Alkalilimnicola ehrlichii MLHE-1: one gene and its partner. The protein of the gene in region 1 interacts with the protein of each later gene in a pairwise test. Links are inferred from orthologs where the notes say so. Each region holds a gene or a part of one and is shown on either strand. Other genes may lie near its edges.

Region 1 (3,311 bases):
CCCTGGGCCGCGGTGGCGTGGGCCTTCCTCACCCTCGGCATCGCCCTGGGCAGCTGGTGGGCCTATTACGAGCTCGGCTGGGGCGGCTGGTGGTTCTGGGACCCGGTGGAGAACGCCTCGCTCATGCCCTGGCTCACCGGCACGGCGCTGATCCATTCGCTGGCGGTCACCGACAAACGCGGCGGCTTTCGCGTCTGGACCCTGATGCTGGCCATTGTCACCTTCGGTCTGACGCTGCTGGGCGCCTTCCTGGTGCGCTCCGGGGTAATCACCTCGGTGCACGCCTTCGCCACCGACCCCGAGCGCGGCACCTTCATCCTCGCCTTCCTGGTCCTCAGCATGGGGCTCGCCCTGGCCCTGTACACCTGGCGCGCCCCCCGGGTGGGCCCGGGCCCCGCCTTCGGCTACCTGTCGCGGGAGTCCGGCCTGCTCGCCAACAACCTGCTGCTGGCGGTGGCCACGCTCACGGTGCTGCTGGGCACCCTCTATCCGCTGGCCATGGACGCCTTGGGCGGCGGGCGCATTTCGGTGGGGCCGCCCTATTTCGAGGCGGTCTTCACACCGGTGATGCTGCCGCTGCTGGTCCTCATGGGGCTGGGGCCGCTGCTGCGCTGGAAGCTGCATGCCCCCGGCGAGCTCGCCCGCGCCATCGCCGGCATCGTGGTCGCCGCCGGGGTCATCGGCGGGCTCTGGCCGCTGGCCCTGGGCGCCTGGTCGCCGCTCACCGCCCTGAGTACCGTCATCGCCAGCTTTATCCTGCTGGCCATCGCCCTGGACCTGCACGGCCGGCTCCGCCCGGCGACACCGGGCTGGATCGGGCTGCGCCGTCGGCTCAAGGGGCTGAAGCCGCACTACCTGGGCATGCACCTGGCCCACGCCGGGGTGGCGGTCTTTCTCATCGGGGTGGCGATGGTCAGCACCTACGAGGTAGAGCGGGACGTGCGCCTGGCCCCGGGCGACGAGGTGACCGTAGCCGGTTACACCTTCACCTTCCTCGGCACCCACGAGCGGGTGGGCAGCAACTTCCTGGCCGACACCGGGCGGGTGACCGTGACCCGGGACGGTCAGGCGATCGCCCGGCTGCATCCGGAGAAGCGCCACTACCCCAGCCAGTCGATGCCCATGACCCAGGCCGCGCTCGACCGCGGCCTGTTCCGCGATCTCTATGTCTCGCTCGGCGACCCATTGGACGACGGGGCCTGGGTGGTGCGCGTCTACTACAAGCCCTACATGACCTGGCTCTGGGGCGGCTGCCTGTTCTTGACCCTGGGGGCCCTGCTTGCCGCCACCGACCGGCGCTACCGACTGGTGCGCGCCCCCCGGACCCGACCGGCCCGCCCGGCAGGAGCGCTTCGCCCCGGGGAGGCGTCATGCTGAGGGCCGGGCTGCCACTGCTGGTGCTACTCTCACTGGCCGCCCTGCTCTGGGTCGGCCTGGGGCTGAACCCGCGGGCCATTCCCTCGCCGCTCATCGACCGCGAGGCGCCCGCGTTCCACCTGCCCGATCTACAGGACCCCACCCGCACCGTGAGCCGGGACGACCTGCTGGGCCGGGTGACGGTGGTGAATGTCTGGGCCAGTTGGTGCACCAGTTGCCGCCAGGAGCACCCGGTGCTGCAGCAACTGGCGGACCGGGGTGTGCACCTGATCGGCCTGAACTACAAAGACGACCCGGCGGCAGCCCGGGAGCTGCTGGCGGAGGCCGGCAACCCCTACGCCCGCACCGCCCGGGACGGCGACGGCCGGGCCGGGATCGACTGGGGGGTTTACGCCACGCCGGAGACCTTTGTGGTGGACCGGGAGGGCGTGGTCCGCCACAAGCACACCGGTCCGCTGACCGCCGAGATCGCACGGGAACAGATCCTGCCCCTGATCCGCGAACTGGAGGCCACCCCATGAAGCGAGCGCCAATGCTCGACACCCGCGCCGCCCACCTGGCCGCCCTGGGGCTGATCCTGCTGGCGCTGCTGGCGCCGCCGGCGGCCGCCATCCCGGTGGGCACCCCGCTGACCTTCGACAACGAGACCCAGGCGCAGCGCTACCAGACGCTGATCCGCGAGCTGCGCTGCACCGTCTGCCAGAACCAATCGCTGCTCGACTCCAACGCCGCCCTGGCCCGCGATCTCCGTCGCCAGATTTACGAAATGGTGCGCGACGGCCACAGCCGACGGCGGATCGAGCAGTTCATGGTCGACCGGTACGGCGACTACGTCCTTTACCGCCCCCCGCTGCGGGCGGCCACCTGGCTGCTCTGGGGCGGCCCCTTTCTACTGCTGGCCCTGGGCGCCGGTCTCTATCTGGCCGTCCTGCGCCGGCATAGCCGGGGGGGCGGCCACACCGCGCCGCTGACCGCAGAGGAACGGGCACGGCTCCAGGCAATCGACAGGAGGTTGACATGATGGCCTTCCCCCTCACCACCATGGTGCTCTGCCTGATCGCCATTGCCCTGCTGCTCATCCCGCTGCTGCGCGGGGACTGCGCACTCTGCCGCGATGGGCAGTGCCAAACCGGCCCGGATACGACCGACCCGGACGACCCGGCCGACGCCAATCTCCGCATCTACCGCCAGCAGGTGACGGAACTTGCCGCCGAGCGCGACGCCGGCCGCATCGACCCGACCCGCTACCGCGAGATCCAGGCGGAGCTGGCCCGGGACCTGCTGAGCCAACCGTCCGCCCCCGCTGAACCCGCCGCCCCGGTGGGTGGTGGCCGGCGCTGGGCGGTGGCCGGTCTGTTGGCGGTACTGGTGCCCACCGTCGGCCTGGCCACTTACGTGCACACCGGTGCCGGCAACGAGGGCCTGCAGGCCTCGGCGGCGCGCGCCCACCCGGACCAATCCCCGGCGGAGGTGGTCCAGGCGTCGCTGGCCACCCTTCAGGCCCACCTGGAACGCCACCCGGAGGACAGCGACAACTGGGTGCTGCTGGGCCGCACCCTCACCGCGCTGGGGAAGACCGAACAGGCCCTGGAAAGCTACCGCGCGGCCCTGCGCCACGGCCAGGACAACCACCCGGAGCTGTTGGCCCGCTACGCCGACCTGCTCGCCGGCAGCCGGGACGGCCGGCTGCGGGGCGACCCGGAGCGCCTGGTGCGCCGGGCGTTGGACATCGACCCCGACCACCGCCTGGCCCTCTGGCTCGCCGGCAGTGCCGCGCTGGAACGGGGTGATGCCGCGGTGGCCCGCCGCCATTGGGAACGGCTACTGGCGCTGCTGCCGGCGGAGAGTGACGATGCCGGGAAGATCCGGGAGAAGCTCCGGGCCCTCGACGGGCCACGGGGCTGAGCGCCGCCCGCCCCCGGGGTCACTCCCCG
Region 2 (3,303 bases), 1.9 Mb from region 1 along the record:
CGCGTGCTCGGCGTTGGTCTGAAAGGCGGAGAAGCGCACGCCGGCCCCGGCGCATTGCTCGCCCAGACGCCGTTCGATGTCGGCCAGGGTATCACTGCCATAGATGCCCGGCTCGCGTGTGCCCAGCAGGTTGAGGTTGGGTCCGTTCAGGAGCAGCAGTTCTGGCATGAGTCCCCGGCGCCAAGCGGTGGCTGACAACATCGCCGCTGATTTTGCGGGATCCGCGTGTTGTTGTCCAGATCGTCGCGAGTTCGCAGAAAATGGCCGCAGGTTGCCGGCGGATCAATACCCCAGATTAGAGCAGGTCCAGCAGCACCGGCTCGATCTGCTCACGGCTCACCTCCCGGTCGAAGACGTGGCGAATGTGGCCTTCGCGGTCGATGATCACCGTCCAGGGCAGGGTCCCGGCCTGGTTGCCAAAGTCCTGTCCGGCGCTCATGGCGGCCTGGCGGCCATACAGGATGGGGTAGCGGATGTCGTGCTCGGCGACGAATTCGGCCACGGCGTCCGGCCGGTCCACCGCCACCCCGATGAACTGTAAACCCCGGTCACCATACTCGTCCTGGAGGCGCTGGAACAGCGGCATCTCCTCGACGCAGGGCGGGCACCAGGTGGCCCAGAAATTCAATACGATCAGCCGCCCATCCCACTCCGAGAGGCTGCGCGGCTGCTCTTGGAGATCGGGCAGGGTGAGATCCGGGCGCGGCTCAGGACGGTCCTGGTCCCAGACCTGATAGCCGAAGACCCCGGCCACCGCGCCGAGAAGGATGACCACCGTAAACAGCAGGGCGCGCGTCATCCCCGCGGCCCCGGCTCACCGTTCAGGGCGGCATCCACCCGCTGCCGAAACTCCTCGGCCCCGAGAAAACCCGAGACCCGCTGGCCGCGAGCCTCGCTGCCGTCGGCGCGGTAGAAGATGATGGCCGGTGGCAGGAAAACACCCAGCGCCTCCAGTAGCGCGCGCTCGGCATCGTCCATGGCGGTGACATCCACCCGCACCAGCTTTGCATCGCTCAGCGCCGCCTGCACGCCGGGGTCAGGGAAGGTCCGGTCCTTGAGCTGTTGGCAGTAGATACACCAATCGGCAGTGACATCGAGCATCACCGGCCGGCCCTCGGCCTGCGCCTGCTCGCGCAGGGCATCCAACTCGTCCAGGCTGTGCGCATCGACCCAGGCAAGTTCCGTCCGGGACTCCCCGCTCAGCCCCGCCAGGGGCTGGCTGAGCTGATGGGCGCCGGTCCCGGCCCCCACCAGGGCGGCGGCGCCCCAAAGCAGCGCCGCCAGCCCCACTGCACGGCCGCTCCAGCGCCACAGCAGCCGGCCACCGCGCAGACGCCAGCCGACCCAGACGGCAAAGGCGATCAGCAGCAGGCCCCAGAGGGCGAGGGCAAAGGCATCGCTCAGCAACCGCTCAATCATCCAGATGGCGACGCCCAGCAGCACGAAACCGAACAGTTGGCGGACGCCGTCCATCCAGGCCCCGGAGCGCGGCAGCCACTTGCCGGCGGCGGTCCCAATGAGCAGCAGCGGCAGCCCCATGCCCAGCGCCATCACGTAGAGCGCCAGCGCCCCGAGACCGACCTCGCCGGTGGTACCGATGAAACTGAGCGCGGCGATGAGTGCCGGGCCGGAGCAGGCCCCGACAATCAGCGCCGAGAGCATGCCCATGACCGCCACCCCCAGCAGCCGCCCGCCCTTCTGGCGGCGGGACAGGGCGTCCAGTCGGTTCTGGAGCACACCCGGCATCTGCACGGTGAACAGGCCGAACATGGCCATAGCCATCAACACCAGGACCAATGAGAACCCGCCCAACACCCAGAGATTCTGCAGCTCGGCCTGAACCACCCGGCCGGTCAAGCCCGCCGCGGCCCCGGCAAGGGCATAGGTAATGGCCACACTCTGGACATAAACGAAAGAGAGCAGCAGCGCCCGCCCGCTGCCGCGCTGGCTGTCACCGGCAATCAGCCCGGAGAGGATGGGGATCATGGGGTAGAGACAGGCGGTGAAGGCCAGCAGCAGCCCGGCGACGAAGAAGCCACCGAGGATCATCCAGGCGCTGCCGTCCTGAAGCAGGCTGGAGAGCCGGCCCTCGGCGCCGCCGGCCGTCCCGCCGCCACCGCCGCCGACACCACTGGCAATAGCGCCCTGCCCATCGAGCCCCAGATCGGCGGTCAGCGGTGGATAACAGACACCGATATCGGCGCAACCGCGGTAGGCCACCTCCAAACGCAGATCGTCGGGCACCGGGCCGTCGAACTGCAGTTGCACCTGCGCCACGCCGCGGAGGATGGTGGTTTGCCCGAAGAAGGGGTCGTCTTTCTCCCGGCCTTCGGGTATGGCCACGTCGGTGAGCGCGACGCCGCCGTTACGCACCTCGAACGCCAACTTCTCACGGTAGAGGTAGTAGCCCTCGGCCACATCCACCGTCAGCAGCAGGCGGTGCTCGCCGATCCGCTCCAGAAAAAGGGGAAAGGCCTCCTCAGCGGGGAGGATTTGCTGCTGGCCCCCGCCCAGTTGATCCAGCGGGTTGGCGCGCGCATCCGCACCCCACAGAGGCAGGGCGAGCAGCAATACCAGCAGCCAGTAGAGCGGCCAGCGCAACGGCGTGGCCGCTGGCAGGGGTCGGGCCAGTGCGGTCATGGGCGTTCCTTAGCGGACATCGGGGTCTGGCAGGTCCTTGGGGTCGTCGTTGTCACCGGCCCCGCCCGCGGTTTCCATGGCGATCCAATGCAGGAAACCGGGCAGGCCCTTTTCCAAAGGGACCCCCACAATCTCGGGAAGTTCATAGGGGTGCTGCTCCAGGATGGCCTGCTCCAGCGCCGGGTAGGCGGCCGCCGAGGTCTTGATCAGCAGTAGCACCTCGGGCTCGGCCTGGGCCTCACCCTCCCAAAAGAACACGGAAGTCAGTCCGGGCACGATATTGACGCAGGCGGCCAAGCGCCTCTCCACCAGCGCGCCGGCCAGTTCCCGCGCCACGGCGTCATCGGGGCAGGTGCAGTAAACCAGGTACTGCTCGGCGGGCATATCGCCACCTCCGGGGCTCTATGGTGTCCGAATTGCGAGACTGGCCTTGAATTCTACCACCGCCGACCCCATTCAGAGGACAGCGCCGCGACAGCGGCTCTTGACTCGAGGGGGGCGGTCACTATCATTAGCACTCACAACTTGAGAGTGCTAACCCTGCCCTCTCTCCAAAACCGCCAAACACGAACGACAGCAAACGCATAAGGGAGTAACAGCCCCATGAACATTCGTCCCCTGCACGATCGCGTGGTCATCAAGCGCATGGAAGAGGAGCGCACC

The links.
Region 2: the proteins of MLG_RS08620 (region 1) and dsbD interact in binary tests that used the Escherichia coli proteins (3 or more experiments, as listed by UniProt). The link is inferred for Alkalilimnicola ehrlichii MLHE-1 from one-to-one orthologs.

Annotation. Positions count from the first base shown.
Region 1 is NC_008340.1:1,927,176-1,930,486, forward strand. The notes cover bases 135-3,134. They hold MLG_RS08620 (DsbE family thiol:disulfide interchange protein), read left to right. Parts: upstream 135-1,370; coding sequence 1,371-1,898; downstream 1,899-3,134. Other genes in these bases: MLG_RS08615 (heme lyase CcmF/NrfE family subunit), read left to right, coding at 135-1,377; MLG_RS08625 (cytochrome c-type biogenesis protein), read left to right, coding at 1,895-2,398; ccmI (c-type cytochrome biogenesis protein CcmI), read left to right, coding at 2,395-3,134. Outside these bases: more of MLG_RS08615, read left to right, coding at 1-134; more of ccmI, read left to right, coding at 3,135-3,282; MLG_RS08635 (YdcF family protein), read right to left, coding at 3,302-3,311. UniProt on the Escherichia coli protein: Involved in disulfide bond formation. Catalyzes a late, reductive step in the assembly of periplasmic c-type cytochromes, probably the reduction of disulfide bonds of the apocytochrome c to allow covalent linkage with the heme.
Region 2 is NC_008340.1:24,745-28,047, reverse strand. What follows is about bases 219-3,210. They hold dsbD (protein-disulfide reductase DsbD), read right to left. Parts: upstream 2,641-3,210; coding sequence 796-2,640; downstream 219-795. Other genes in these bases: cutA (divalent-cation tolerance protein CutA), read right to left, coding at 2,650-3,024; MLG_RS00125 (TlpA family protein disulfide reductase), read right to left, coding at 296-799. Outside these bases: aroQ (type II 3-dehydroquinate dehydratase), read right to left, coding at 1-168; co-chaperone GroES, read left to right, coding at 3,244-3,303. UniProt on the Escherichia coli protein: Required to facilitate the formation of correct disulfide bonds in some periplasmic proteins and for the assembly of the periplasmic c-type cytochromes.